Regions from separate parts of the Pandoraea pulmonicola genome, predicted to be linked through region 3. Evidence: predicted binding sites of a transcription regulator. Region 3 holds the regulator's gene; each other region holds the start of a gene.

Region 1 (3,719 bases), 1.6 Mb from region 3:
GGCGATGCACGATGACGTCGCCCCGCTGCGGTTGTCTGATCCCCTTGCGGAATGCTGCGAACTTTGACTTGTAAGACCTAGTAAGGGGTGCTGATGTTAGCACGCTGCGAGGGCGTAGCGCATGCTCCGGAAAGTCATAGGCGGCGCCACTTTCACCGGGGTGCCGCCGTCCGCGTACATCAGTCACCTCTCATTCATACCTCAGTCCTACAACAATTCATACATCATTCATATCTCAGTCGAGGCCGAAGATCAGGAGCAGGTTGGTGGCGGTGATCACCGTGAAGAGCGTCCATGCCACGACTTGCGCCGGCCATCGGATCGCATTGCCATTCATCATGCGTGGATCGCTCACCGAACGGATGAGCGGCCACACCGCGAACGGCAGTTGCAGGCTGAGCAGCACCTGACTCCACACGAGCAGCTTGCCCAACGATCCGTCGCCGAGCCAGAGCACGCCGATCAGCGCGGGCACGAGCGCCAGGCCGCGCGTGATCAGCCGCCGCTGATAGCACGGGATCTTCAGATGCAGGAAGCCGTCCATGATGACCTGCCCCGCGATGGTGCCGGTGAGCGTCGAGCTCTGTCCGGAGGCCAGCAGCGCGATGCCGAAGAGGAACGCGGCGGCGCTGCCGGCAATCGGCGTGATGAGCCGGTAGGCCTGCTCGATGTCGGTGACGTTGGTCTGGCCGCTCGCATGAAAGGCCGAACCCGCAAGAATCAGAATTGCCCCATTCACGCACATCGCCAACACGAGCGAGACCCATGTGTCGATGCGTACCAGCGTGAGGGTGTCATGGAGGTGACCGCGCTTGCCGCCGGTCACGCGTCGGGTCTGTACGACCGACGAGTGCAGATACAGGTTGTGCGGCATGATCGTCGCACCCACGATGCCCAGCGCCAGCACGATGGCGTCGCGCCGGTCATGGCTTGGCGCGCCGGGGACGAGGCCGGCAGCCACGGCATGCCAGTCGGGCGGCACCATCGCGACCTGCACGACGAAGCAGAAAGCCATCGTGCCGATGAGCCCGAACACGATGGCTTCGATCTGACGGAAACCTTTGCCCTGCAGACCCAGCACGATCATCGTGTCGAGCGCGGTGAGCACGATGCCCCACGCGAGTGGCACGCCCAGCAGCAGTTTGAAGGCGAGGGCGCAACCGAGCACTTCGGCGATGTCGCAGGCGATGATCGAAATTTCGGCGGTGATCCATTGCACGACGCGTCCCGTGCGTCCGTAGCGATCGTAGCTCGCCTGGGCGAGATCGCGTCCGGCCGCCAGTCCGAGCCGCGCGGCGAGCATCTGGAGAAAGATGGCCGCGAGGCTCGAGAGCGCCACCACCCAGAGCAGCGAGTAACCGAATTGCGAGCCCGCCTGAATGTCCGTCGCCCAGTTGCCCGGGTCCATGTAGCCGATGGCGACGAGCAACCCCGGGCCGGCAAAGCGCTTGAGTTTGGTCCAGCGCGATTCGCGGGCGTCGATGACGATACTGCCTTTGACTTCGGCGGGACAGAACGGGGCAGTGGCGGTAGTCGGCAGCGGCATGAAGATGGGGCGGAGTGGGAGAACTGGGAGTGACGCCAACGGTAGCCGGGCTTGTGACAGGCCGCAAGAGAAACGCCGCCGCAAGGGTCACGTAAAGTGCGTGCGAACTGCTATACTGTATATTCATACAGTATTTGGGTGCGCCATGGCCCTACCGCTTTCGTCTTTGCCTGCCGGGCTGTGGCGTGCCAGTGAGTTGGCGCATTGCCGCCGCGCCGGCCATCGCTCCGGCTTTGCCGCGCTCGACGCCGAGTTGCCTGGCGCCGGGTGGCCGCATGGCGCGGTGACGGAGTTGCTGAGCGATCGGTCTGGCATTGGCGAGTGGCGGTTGCTGGCACCGGTCTTGCGCGATCTCACGCAGGCGGGGAAGCCGGTGATGGTGATTGCACCGCCGATGCTGCCGTATGCGCCGGCGCTGGCGGGGTGGGGCATCGATCTGCGCTGGCTCAGCGTGGTGATGCGGCCGGCGCGAAAGGCGTCCGGGGCACGAGGCGTACGCGCAGCGAAAGGCGCCCGTGCCGAGGATCGGGACATGCTCTGGTGTGCCGAGCAGGCGCTCAGGAGCGCGTGCTGCGGCGCCGTGCTGGCCTGGCTGCCAGCGGCCACGGCCGAGCAGATCCGGCGCCTGCAGGTCGCTGCCGGCGGTGGCGAGACGTTGGCCTGGGTAATGCGTCCACGTGGGGAGGCGGCGACGGCGTCTGCCGCGCCGTTGCGACTGGGGCTGACCGTAGGCGAGAGCAGCCGCCTGGGCGTGCAGTTTCATAAGCGTCGCGGGCCGCCTCGGCTCGAACCGCTCTGGCTGACACTGCCCGCGCCCTATACGCGAGCGTCGCAACCGGTGGCGGGTGCTGAGGGCCAGGAGGCGCCGTTGCCCGTCACGCCAGATCCGTCGGGGGAGACCCATCGCGCCGAACCGATGCCCTCGTCTTCTTTTTCTGCTGTTGTTTCTGGAGTTCCGCATGGCTTGCTGGATAGCCCTGCATCTGCCGTATCTGGCGCTCGAGATCGCGTCTCCGCGTACGCGGGCTGATGCGCCGGGCATATCCGTCGACACCACGGTCGTGCTGGCGCAGTCGCGTGTCTGGCAGGCGAGCGAGGCGGCGCGGGCCGCCGGTGTGCAGCCCGGCATGCGCCGTGGTGGCGTGTTGGCCTTGCTGCCGCAGGTACGATTTCGCGATCGTGACGAAGCCGCCGAGACGCTCGCCCTGGAAGCCTTGGCACTGGCGCTGCTGCGCTTCGGTCCGGACGTCGCCATCGCTTCGCCACATTGTGTGTTGATCGATGCGGCGCCGAGTCTGCGGCTGTTCGGTGGGCTTGCGTCGCTGTGCGCGCAGGTGCTCGAGAGTGCCGAAGCGCTCGGACATCGGGCGTCGCTGGGCATTGCCGCCACGGCCGGCGCGGCGGCGTTGCTGGCGCACGCACGAGGGGCCGTGCCCAGCGATACCGTTTCTCATGCGTCCTCTCACTGCCCGTTGCAAGCCGCGATGCAGGCACGCGCCTCGGATCATCGGGCGTTGGCGGGGACTGCCGCATCGACGGCGACAGCAACGACAACAGCGACGATGTCCGTGCCCCTGTTGCCGCCATCATTGGCGACACTGCCGCAGCAGCTTGATCCGTTGCCGGTCGTGCTGCTGCCCGAGGCGCGGCCGTGGCTCGACTGGCTCGCGCAGATCGGATGTGCGACGCTGGGCGAATTGCGCGCGTTGCCCGCCGCCGGCGTGAGGCGCCGCTGCGGGGCGGCGCTGCCGGGGGCGCTGGCGCGCGTCTATGGCGAGGCGCCCGAAGCGCCGGACTGGTATCGCGCGCCGCCGCATTTCGAGGCGGTACTGCCGCTGCCGTCGCTGACCCACGATATCGAGGTGTTGCTCTTCGGACTGCGCCGTCTGCTCGCGCAACTCACGGGGTGGCTCGGTGCCGGGCAACTTGCCGCTCGTGCGCTGACGCTTGTGCTCGAACACGAGCCGCTCGGCCGACACACGCTCGCCCCTACGCGTTTCGACATCCGTCTGGCGGAAGCGAGTGCGGCGCCCGCGCATTTGTTGTCGCTATGCAAGGAGCGACTGGCCCGCTCGCCGCTGGTCGCACCGGTGCTCACGCTGCGGCTCGACGTCACGCACACGGCCGCACACGAACTGCGCAGCGGCGCGCTGCTGCCCGAGCCGGGACGCGC
Region 2 (3,719 bases), 2.1 Mb from region 3:
CGAAACCGCGCCAATCGCTCGCGGCGGCCGACGGCGGCTTGAATTCGGCCAGCACCTGCGCGGGCGTGGCGGACTGCGCCATGGCGTCGAGCAATCGCGTGGCGCTCACCGGCCCGATGCCGGGAACGAGTTGGGCCACGCGAAACCCCGACAGCCGGCTCGCCGGATTGTGTGCCCAGCGCAGTATCGACAACATGTCCTTCACGTGCGCGGCTTCGAGAAACTTCAATCCACCGAACTTCACGAACGGGATGTTGCGTCGCGTGAGTTCGAGCTCGAGCGCCGCGCTGTGGCTGCCGGTGCGAAACAGTACGGCCTGCTGTATCAGCCGGATGCCTGTCTCCCGTTGCGCCAGCACCTGATCGGCCACCCAGCGCGCCTGCCCCGATTCGTCGCTCACATTGACGAGCTGCGGCAGACGCGTCGACTGGCGATCGGTCCACAGCGCCTTTGCGTAGCGCTCGCTCGATTCGGCGATGACGGCGTTCGACGCATCGAGAATCGGCTGCGTCGAGCGGTAGTTGCGCTCCAGCGTGACCACGTGCGCCGGTTCGGCGAACTGGCCTGGGAAGTCGAGGATATTGCGGATCGTGGCGGCCCGGAAGGCGTAGATCGACTGCGCATCGTCGCCGACCACGGTCAGGCCGCGGCCATCCGGCTTCATCGCGAGCAGGATCTGCGCCTGCAGGCGATTGGTGTCCTGATATTCGTCGACGAGCACATGATCGAAACGCGCACCGAGCTCGCGCGCGAGTTCCGGTGCACGCATCATTTCCGCCCAGTACAGCAGCAGGTCGTCGTAGTCGAGCACTTGCTGCGCCTGCTTCGCATCGACGTACGCGCCGAACAGCGTCTTGAGCTGCGCCTCCCATTGGGCGCACCACGGGAAGTGCTTGGCGAGTACTTCGGCCAGCGGCGCCTGACTGTTCACCACGCGCGAATAGATCGACAGACAGGTGCCCTTGAGCGGAAACCGCGACTGCGTGTTCGAAAAGCCGAACTCGTGGCGCGCCAGGCCGAGCAGATCTTCCGCATCGCTGCGGTCGTGGATCGTGAAGGCTTCCGAGAGGCCGATGCGCGCGGCGAAGTCCCGCAGCAGGCGCGCGCCGATGGCGTGAAACGTGCCCGCCCACGGTAGCCCCGGGGGCTGCGAAGAGGCCAATCCCAGCACCTTCTGCAGCACCGCCCCCACGCGTCGTTCCATTTCGGCGGCCGCGCGGCGGGAGAACGTCAGCAGCAGGATGCGATTGGGATCCGCACCGCGCACGATGAGGTTCGCCACGCGGTGCGCCAGCGTGCTCGTCTTGCCCGATCCCGCCCCCGCGATGACGAGCAACGGCCCGCCGGCCGAGCCATCGTCGCCCACGCCATGGTCGACCGCCTCGCGCTGGCGATCGTTGAGTTCGGCCCACGGGTCGCGGGCGGTTGCTGTCGGCTGTTCTGACATGCGAAGCATCGGGAAAAACGGCGGGGACACCGATGAGAAACGGGTACGAACGGGTACGGACGGCGGAGTGCGAACCTCGACCCACGAGGCACGCGGACGCGGATCCGCACTTCGAATACTGTATATTCATACATTATAACGATGGGTTCGACGCGCATCGAGTCTCATCCGGGTTTCACCGCTTCTTCTATCGCTTCTTCCACCATTTCTTCCGCCGCTTTCCGCTCGCCGCCGCACCGGCACGCCGCGCGGTCCACCTCGACATCATGACCATTCGCACCGGCACCTCGTCCTGGACCGACCCAACGCTCATCGCGTGCGGGCGGTTCTATCCGGCGGGCGTCGACACGCCGGAAGCTCGACTGCGTCACTACGCGTCGCGATTCGATCTGGTCGAAGTGGACAGCAGCTATTACCGCCTGCCGGATGCCGCCATCGCGTGGCGCTGGACGCAACGCACACCGCCGTCGTTTCGCTTCCACATCAAGGCGTTTCGCGCATTCACCGGGCATATGACGCCGTTGGCCGCGCTTCCGTCGGATATCGCGGGCGCGCTCGGAGTGCCCACGGCAAGGTCGGCGCGCGGGAATGTAGAGATCGCGCCCGCCGACATTCCCGCCGAGTTGACCGATGAACTCTGGCGCCGCTATTTCGAAGCCATCGAGCCGTTGCGTCAGAGCGGGCAACTGACGGCGATTCACTTCCAGTTTTCGCCGCGTGTGCGCAACGACCACGCCGGGCGGGCACTGGTCTTCGAGACGGCACGACGCCTGGAGGGCGAGCGACACGCTATCGAATTTCGTCACCGGAGCTGGTTCGATACGCCGTCGCGCGAGGCCGCCACGCTGGCAATGCTGCGAGAGACCGGGGCGGCGCATACCATCGTCGACAGCCCGACCGGGTTCGACAATACGGTGCCGGCGGTGTGGGCCGCGACGCGCGACGACCTATGCGTCGTACGTCTGCACGGCCGCAATGCGGCGGCATGGCACCGGCGCGATATCACAGCCTCGTCGGGGCGGTTCGTCTACGAATACAGTGCGAGCGAGCTGATCGACATTTCGGCGCGAGTGCAGCGTATCGCCGCACTCGCCGACGACACCCACGTGCTCTTCAACACGAACCACGAAGATCAGGGCATGAAGAATGCCGCCGCCTTCCAGCGAGCGATCGCTGGCCTCGCACGCACAATGGGGTGACACGACGATCTGCCGCGCCTGCGAACACCGCAACGAAGCCGATACCGGCGGGCAGCGTCAGGATGTGCGAGAGCGCATTGCCGGGTGTTGCACCAATGTAGAACAGCGGTGTGACCTCCCCGCCCTTGAAGCCGGAGCCGAGTGTGACGATCGTGAATAGGGCTTTGCCGAAGATGGCGCCGGCGAGCGGTGTGCTGAATCAGGAAGCGCGGCCCCTCGCAATGCGTGACGTTTCTTGTGCCGAAATGCCGAACCCGATCGGCGCATTCCGATAAATCGGCCCTTCTGCGTTCGCGCCCCGCCACCCCGCCTAGAATCGGAATCCGGTTCACACAACGCATTCCCCATGACGGCCGACAGGGACTACATCGAACGGGTAAGACACTACGGCTGGCGCGACGTCGCCCGGCTGTGGGAAGCCATCGCCCACTGCTCGACACCGGAATGGGATGCGGGAAAAGCGCTCGAGTATCTCGTGCTCAAGGGATTCGAGTTGAGCGGCGCGAGGGTGCGGTGGCCGTATACCGTGGCGTTGCTGGGCACATCGAACGCGGAGCAAATCGATGGCATGGTTTATGTCGGGAATCTCGCGGCGATGATCGAGTGCAAAGACTACTCGGATCGCCGCGAACGAGTGAAGAAAAATCTCAACTTCACCCCTATCGCAAAACTGCACGCGCAACTGATGCGCCGCCCGCCCACGCTGATCGGCTGCATGTTCACCAGCGGCGATTACACCACGGCGGCGAGAGCGCTGGTGCGCTTCGTCAAGCCGGCGACCATTCTCTGCTGGAATGGGGCGGACATTGACGTTTGTATTCGACGACAGGATTTTTGCGGTCGACTATTGCAGAAGTACGAAGCCTGCCTTGAGTTTGGCAACCAATTCGGCGAGGAGAGTTCCGAGGAGACACGAGCATGAAGAAACGCTGCATCGTCTGCACGTCGCGCGAGAGTTTCAAGCTACTGTGCGCGTGGTTGCCCACCGAAATTTCGACGTCCTCCCGCTTCTTCGTGAGCCGGGGACAAATCAACGACATCGACTGCACACAGGACGTGATAATGCGTCACGC
Region 3 (3,719 bases):
AGGATGTCGTTGTCGACATGGCGCGTCGCCGTGCGCAACGATGTTCATTCCGTTGACGATTTTGAAACACTCGCCTGACATGACCGAATTTGTCCGCACCGAAATCCGTGGTCGCATTGGTTTCATCACGCTGACGCGCCCGAAGGCTCTCAACGCGCTGTCGCACGACATGATCCGCGCGATCGCTGCTGCGCTCGATGGCTGGCGCGACGACCCGAAGGTGCTCGGCGTCGTGCTGCAAGGAGAGGGCGAGAAGGGCTTGTGCGCGGGGGGCGACATTCGCTATTTCCATGAGGCCGTCAGTGCCGGGCGCACCGACATCATGGACTTTTTCACCGACGAGTACCGGCTGAACTACGCCATCGCCGCTTATCCGAAGCCCTACATCGCATTGATGGACGGCGTGGTGATGGGCGGCGGCATGGGCGTCTCACAGGGAGCCGCGCTGCGCATCGTGACCGAAGCGACGCGCATGGCGATGCCCGAAACGGCTATCGGGCTGTTCCCTGATGTCGGCGGGGGGTATTTCCTCGCGAATCTCGCAGGGCGTCTCGGCGAGTATCTCGGCACGACCGGCCTCGTGTTCGGTGCTGTCGACGCATGTGAAATCGGCCTGGCCGACGCGGTGCTGCCGCGCGCCTCGCTGCCTGCGCTGTGCGAATTGCTGGCGAACGGCGAGTGGCAGAACGCCGATGCCGTGCTCGATGCGGCGCGCAACTTTGCTCGCGAGAGCCTGCCGCCCGCCGGCATTGCCCCGGGCAAGCTCGCGCCGTTGCGCGATGTCATTGATCATCATTTCGGTCTGCCCGACATGCCAGCCATTCTTCACTCGCTCAAGCGGGAAGCGCGTTGCGAGTATTCGGGGTGGGCCGAAGAGACGGAGGACCTGCTGCGTGCCAAGCGCTCGCCGCTGATGGTCTGTGTCACGCTGGAGCAGGTGCGCCGCGCCCGCAAACTGTCGTTGGCCGACGAGCTGCGCGAGGAGTGGCTGATGATGCGCAGCGTCTTCAACCTCGATGGCCGTACGGGCGCCGAAGGTGTGGAGGGGATTCGCGCACTGGTCGTGGACAAGGATCACAAGCCGCGCTGGCAGCACGCGAACATCGAAGCGGTGACGCACGCCGATGTGGCGCGCTTCTTCGAAGGTGAGCGCCGCGGCGCAGACAACCCCTTGCGCGATCTGGGGCAGTGATGGTGGCGTGACTGGTTGCCTGCGCGATCGGTTCGTCGACGAACGCGGCCATGGGCGGTCCCGGCTGGCGCCATAGATTCTTCAGACGGCGCCTCCCGGATTTCGGCCTGCGACTTACACCGCAGCCTGGCAGAACTGCTCGCCGACGGCCTGATCGAGCCTGCGGCAGATGTCGGCAATGCTGCCGACCATCACGATGTGCGACACATCGCGATACACGCGCACGTCGTGAGCGGCATGTCCGTTTCCGTTCCCGTTACGGTCGCGCACATCGCGGGATGCCTTGACGGCCTTGCCGGCGGGACATGCGCGGCGCGTCGCCGATGCGACTGCCGACGTCAGCGTGCGCGGCAGCAGCGTACTGCGGGGGCGCACCGGCACGGTATAGGAACGCGCCGTGGCGGGCGCCGCGGCGAACGGGCCGGACAGCGCGGACAAACCGTACACCGCGGACAGACGCGCTTGCGACGACACCCGAACACGCGCTTCACCCAGCGACGTACGCAGCAAACCAAAGAGTCGAGCCATGATGCGATCCTTCTTCCAATATGGGTCGGAGGGGCGTATCCCGTTGCATCGCTTCACAAATCACAGGCGCAGCAGGGCACGGGCGCCGGACCCAGCCCGGCGCAGACGGAAATGCAAATCTTCAGGGAGTGGCGCGTGTCGCTCTCGCGGCGCGCCCGGACAGACGCCTAGAGGTCGTTGTTGCGGATCAGGCCAACCGCAATCCCCTCCAGCGCAAAGTCACCGCTTCCTTCATCGACATGGATGTTCTCGAAGTCGGGGTTCTCGGCGATGAGTTCGACCCCGCCCTTGATGCGATGAAATCGTTTGACGGTCACGTCGTCGCCGATACGCGCCACGACGATCTGACCTTCGCGTGCGTCCGCGGCCTTCTGCACGGCGAGCAGGTCGCCATCGAGAATGCCGGCGTCGCGCATCGACATCCCGCGCACCTTCAACAGGTAATCGGGTTGGCGCGCGAACATGTTCGGATCGCACTGGAAATTGCGTTCGATGTGCTCCTGCGCCAGGATCGGGCTACCGGCGGCCACACGTCCGACGAGCGGCAGCGACAGTTGCATGAGGCTCATATGCGGCAACGTGAACTGATGCGCGCCACCAGCTTCGTCCAGACGCTTGAGGCGGATGCCGCGCGACTGACCGGCCGCCAGTTCGATCACGCCCTTGCGCGCCAGCGCCCGCAGATGCTCCTCCGCCGCATTGGCCGAGGAGAAGCCCAGTTCGGCCGCAATCTCGGCGCGCGTAGGCGGAAAGCCGGTGCGCTCGATCGCTTGTCGGACCAGTTCGTAGACTTGCTGTTGACGGGCAGTCAGTTTGATCATGGCATTACTGTATGGAAGCACAGGTGGCTGTATTTTTGTACAGTGTTTGCAAAAAGGCAAGCGAAACTTCATGTAGTGCATGAAGTTCGTCGACATCCGACGCGATTTTGGCCGGCTGCCGTCATCAGCACGAAATCGCTAATCCTTATTCCGGCATAAACAAAAGAAAAATAATTATTTTTAATTATTTAGCGCCCCCCATAGACTGGCGTCCTACCACACGTAAGCAAACGAGGAGTGCAAGTCATGAGCAGAGCAGCACGGGGATCGAAAGCTAAGAAGCTGGCAAGCGTATTGGGCAGACTGGGTGCGGTGGCGCTGGCCGCCGGCATGGCGATTCAGGCGCACGCGGCGAGTGTTTCGCTGCTGAACGTGTCGTACGATCCGACGCGTGAACTGTACGCCGACTACAACAAGGCCTTCGAAGCGCATTACAAGCAGATCGCGGGCGACACGGTCAACGTGAAGGCCTCGCACGGCGGCTCGGGCAAGCAGGCCCGCACCGTGCTCGATGGCGCACCCGCCGACGTCGTCACGCTCGGCATCTCGGCCGACATCGACGAACTGGCGCAAGCCGGCCTCGTGAGCAAGGACTGGCAGAAGCGTCTGCCGGACAACGCCACGCCGTACACGTCCACCATCGTGTTGCTCGTGCGCAAGGGCAATCCGAAGCAGATCAAGGACTGGGGCGATCTGGTCAAGCCGGGCATCAGCGTCGTCACGCCGAATCCGAAGACCTCGGCCGGCGCTCGCTGGAACTACCTCGCCGCATGGCTCTATGCGCTCAAGCAACCGGGCGGCAACGAGCAGAAGGCGCAGGATTTCGTCAAGGCGCTGTACAGGAACGTCGGCGTGCTCGATTCGGGCGCACGCGGGGCGACGACCACGTTCGTCGAACGCGGTATCGGCGACGTGCTGATCGCCTGGGAAAACGAGGCGCTGCTGTCGGTGAAGGACCTCGGTCCGGACAAGTTCGACATCGTCGTGCCGTCGTCGTCGATCCTGACGGAGCCGCCGGTGGCGGTGGTCGACAAGAACGTCGACAAGCGCGGTACGCGCAAGGTCGCCGAGGCCTATCTGCAATGGCTGTACTCGCCGCAGGGGCAGGAAATCGCCGCCAAGCACTTCTACCGTCCGCGCTCGCCGGAAATCGCGAAGAAGTACGAGTCGCAGTATCC
Region 4 (3,719 bases), 1.9 Mb from region 3:
GGGCATGTCGTCGAGCAGCGTGTCGAACGCGGCTGGTGACGTCACGCTGCCCAGGTATTGCCAGCGGTCGATGACGTGATATTCGACCTCGGGACCGCCGTCGCACGCACCGCCTGTGCCGCGCTCCTCGATGGCGATGGGCCCCTCGTACGGCCACGTCTTCAGATGCAGCGCGCGGAGGGCGTCGCGCACGCGCGCGGTATGTGCGTCGAGCGGCGCTTCGCCGACACAGACGCCGTCACATCGTTTGACCTGATAGCCGAAACACGGCCGGTCTGCCGCGACCTTCTCCAGCCCAAGCTGGGCGCAGCACAGCCGGTGCTCGTCCGCCAGCGCACGCAGCGCGCTCTCCGCGCCGCTGCGCGATGTGAACGTGCCATGCAACGTCCCGGCGCTTGCGAAGTCGACCGTCTTCGCATTGACCAGTTGTGGCGTGTCGTCATCCGCGCCGAGTTGCCAACTGTAGAGACTGGACGCACGGCGCAGCAGGCGGTTGTGCACCGGCTGCAGTTGTTTGACCCACTGCGATTCGAGCAGGAGGGCGCCCAGCTCGCCGACGGTGCGTCGCACTTCCACGCGCCGGATCTCTTGCGAGATGCGCAGATCCTTGGCCACCTGGTGATCGCTGGAGAAGTGCGAACGCACGCGCGCCCGGACATCGACGCTCTTGCCGACGTAAAGCAACGTGTCGCCTTCGCCGTAGAAGAGGTAGACGCCGGGGCCGTCGGGCAGGGCGTCGATCGCTTCGTCGGGCAATTGCGGCGGCTGGCTCGAGCGTTTCGTGACGCGCTGCACGGCCCGTGCGATCAGGTCGGGCGTGTAGACGGTGTGGAGTTTCTGCCAGAACTGCCAGAGCAGATCGGCATCGGCCAGCGCCCGATGGCGCCCGAGCGGGGCGAGGCCGAAGCGTGCGATGAGGGCATCCAGGCCATGCCTCGCGGCAGAGGGAAACAGCAGGCGCGACAGACGCACGGTGCACAGCACGTCCGCCTGAAACGCAATGCCCGCGCGCTTGAATTCGTTCTTGAGGAAGCCGTAGTCGAACCGCGCGTTGTGCGCGACGAACAGCTTGCCGTGCAGTCGCTCCGCCAGACCTTCGGCGAGTGTGCCGAACGATGGCTGGCCGCGCACCATTTCGTTCGTGATGCCGGTCAACCTTTGAATGAAGGGCGGGATGGGTTCGGCCGGGTCGAGCAGGGTGCTCCACTGTTCCACGCCGTGCGGACCGACTTCGACCACGCCGATTTCGGTGATGCGGTCGTCGAGCGCGTTGCCGCCGGTCGTCTCCAGATCGACGAACACCATCGGCGCAGGCAGCGAGCGCGCGAGCACGTCGGGATCGATCGCTTCGGCAGCGACCTTCGCTTGCGCGGATTCGACGGCGATTTCCATCATGTCGCTGTGTGTTGTGCTATCCGAAGTGAGCGAGGTCGCCCAGGCCGCTCGAGCAGCTCAGGCCGCCCACGACGAACCGCGTGCGGGCATGGCGGAAGCGGCCGGCGCGGCGGCTGCGGATCGGATCAGCGTCGCGGCATCCTCGCCGTGCGAATCTTCGCCGGCGAATGCGGCGACGATGGCCCGGAACACGGCGGGCGCGGGTGCGTCCGGCCATTGCAGGTCCACCGGTGCATCGAGCGGCGGCAGTTCGCCGGCGCGGCGCAAGGCCTCGTCGCCGGGCAGGCGCAGAACACTGGCCAGCACCCAGGCTTCGTGCCGGGCGTGCAGGCCGATGTCGGCTTCCGCTTCGTCGGCAATTGCGACGAGCGTGCGCCAGTCCAGCCGGTCCGACATGATGCCGGCCGCGGCCTCACCCCCGGATGTCTCGTGTCCGGCGTGGCGGCGAAGTTCGTAGCGCGCGGCAATCTCCCGCACGATGCCGGCAAGGTCGCGTTCGGCGGCGCTTAGCGCCAGTTGATCCCAGTCGATGATTTCCATAAGACGTTCCTCGATTGGGGAACATAATACTGTATAAATTCACAGTGTGCGAGTCAGGTCTCGGGGACCCTCTGCACAGCCTTCGGCGGGCGGTTGTGTTGCCTGTAAAGCAGGTAAACGCTGAAAACGAGTCGGCGTCGGCATGTAATACTCTGCGCCATTCCCACTGCACAGGAGCTGCCCCTGATGTTGACCCTGTACACCTTCGGCCCCGCGTTCGGGATGCCGGACGCCAGTCCTTTCGTGGTCAAGGCCGAGATGCTGCTCAAGCTCGCCGGCCTGCCGTATCGGACGGACCGCGGCGGCTTTCGACGCGCCCCCAAGGGCAAGCTGCCGTATCTCGACGACGACGGACAGATCGTGGCGGACTCCACGCTGATCCGGCTGCACATCGAGCGCAAGTACGGCTTCGACTTCGACGCCGGGCTCACGCCCGAGCAACGCGGCGCCGCATGGATGTTCGAAAAGGCGCTGGAAGACCATTTCTACTGGCACGTGGTGCAAGAGCGCTGGTGCGACGACGAGAATTTCGCCAAGGGACCGGCGTCGTTCTTCAAGGCGATTCCCTGGCCGGTGCGGCCGCTCGCGCAGGCGTTCATCCGCCGCAAGGTTCGAGGCACGCTGCACGGGCAGGGTACGTCGCGCTTCACGTCGCAGGAGCGGGCGCAGTTGCTCGCGCGTGGCGCTCTGGCGACCGCGGAGCTGCTCGGCGACAAGCCGTACTTCTTCGGCGACAAGCCGTGCGGCGCCGATGCCACCGCCTTCGGTTTCATCGGGAGCGCGGCGTCGCCGCACTTCCGCATGACGTTGCGCGATGAAATCGGGAAGCATCCGAACCTGACGGCCTACGTGACGCGCATGCACCGCGAGTTCTTCGCGGAGAGCGGGAACGGCTCGGGGCGTTGAGCGCGCTCGGTGGGGACGACGTGAAGTGGCGCTGACTCAGCCCGCCTCGGGGGCTGTCTCGTCGCTGGAAAGTACGTCGGAGAGCACGAGGTTGCGCCCGGAGATCTTGGCGGCATACAGCGCGCGGTCGGCGCGCATGCACAGTGCTTCGAAGCTCTCGTTCTCGTGCCAGGTCGCCACGCCGCCGCTCAGCGTGTAGTGGCAAACGCCGAACGGTCCGGCCACGAGATGGCGGCTCGCCTGCGTGCGCAGACGTTCGGCAATGCGGATCGCGCCGCCGGTATCGGTGCCGGGCAGCAGCACGGCGAACTCTTCCCCGCCCAGACGCCCGAAGGAGTCGCCCTCGCGCAGCGTGTCGCGCACGAGCTTCACGAACTCGCGCAGGACGGTGTCGCCCCCCGCATGGCCGTGCGTGTCGTTGATCTGCTTGAAGTGATCGAGATCGATGACGACGATGGACAGCGGCCAGCCGCGGGCCAGCGCGCGCCCCATCTCCTGACGTGCCATCAGGTCGAAGCGCTTGCGCGAGAGCGCCCCCGTCAGGTAGTCGCGGTTGGCGGCTTCCTCGGCCGTGGCGAGCATCGCATCGTGAATCATCAGCACCGAGCCCATGGTCATGGCCGGCATCACGATCGAGCCGATGGTGAGCATCACGGCGTTGAACGTCGTGGGGGCGAACACCTCGGGCCCAGGCGCGGGCGTCATGCCGAAGACCAGGCCCCGGATCGCATGCCCGATGGCGAAGGCCGCCGCGAGACCGGCCGTGAGCCAGTAGTTGTAGGGGTGACGGCGCGGCGGGATGTGGCGCACGATGAGCACGGCCGTGGCAAGCAGCATCGCCGCGTGTAAACCGGAGACGAGGATGACGCGCGCCTGGG

The links. The regulator LexA, encoded in region 3, represses DNA repair genes until DNA is damaged. The targets are predictions, from matches to a motif close to ACTGTATNNNNATACAGT.
Region 1: a site for LexA is predicted at 1,661-1,678, ahead of imuA (translesion DNA synthesis-associated protein ImuA). Genes of this name have one in related genera too.
Region 2: a site for LexA is predicted at 1,565-1,582, ahead of RO07_RS01640 (ATP-dependent helicase). Genes of this name have one in related genera too.
Region 4: a site for LexA is predicted at 1,964-1,981, ahead of RO07_RS18890 (DUF2471 family protein). Genes of this name have one in related genera too.

Annotation. Positions count from the first base shown of each region.
Region 1 is NZ_CP010310.2:4,070,393-4,074,111, reverse strand. It holds gene RO07_RS17285 (Nramp family divalent metal transporter) at 236-1,546, opposite strand; gene imuA (translesion DNA synthesis-associated protein ImuA) at 1,692-2,576, shown strand; gene RO07_RS17275 (Y-family DNA polymerase) at 2,506-3,719, shown strand, end outside.
Region 2 is NZ_CP010310.2:379,477-383,195, reverse strand. It holds gene RO07_RS01640 (ATP-dependent helicase) at 1-1,456, opposite strand, end outside; gene RO07_RS01635 (DUF72 domain-containing protein) at 1,714-2,646, shown strand; partial or broken gene RO07_RS26480 (chloride channel protein) at 2,654-2,845, opposite strand; gene RO07_RS01625 (PDDEXK family nuclease) at 2,993-3,568, shown strand; gene RO07_RS01620 (hypothetical protein) at 3,565-3,719, shown strand, end outside.
Region 3 is NZ_CP010310.2:2,508,307-2,512,025, forward strand. It holds gene RO07_RS11080 (enoyl-CoA hydratase/isomerase family protein) at 80-1,192, shown strand; gene RO07_RS11085 (hypothetical protein) at 1,307-1,720, opposite strand; gene lexA (transcriptional repressor LexA) at 1,888-2,541, opposite strand; gene RO07_RS11095 (sulfate ABC transporter substrate-binding protein) at 2,872-3,719, shown strand, end outside.
Region 4 is NZ_CP010310.2:4,429,025-4,432,743, reverse strand. It holds gene RO07_RS18895 (3'-5' exonuclease family protein) at 1-1,395, opposite strand, end outside; gene RO07_RS18890 (DUF2471 family protein) at 1,453-1,935, opposite strand; gene RO07_RS18885 (glutathione S-transferase C-terminal domain-containing protein) at 2,122-2,841, shown strand; gene RO07_RS18880 (GGDEF domain-containing protein) at 2,878-3,719, opposite strand, start outside.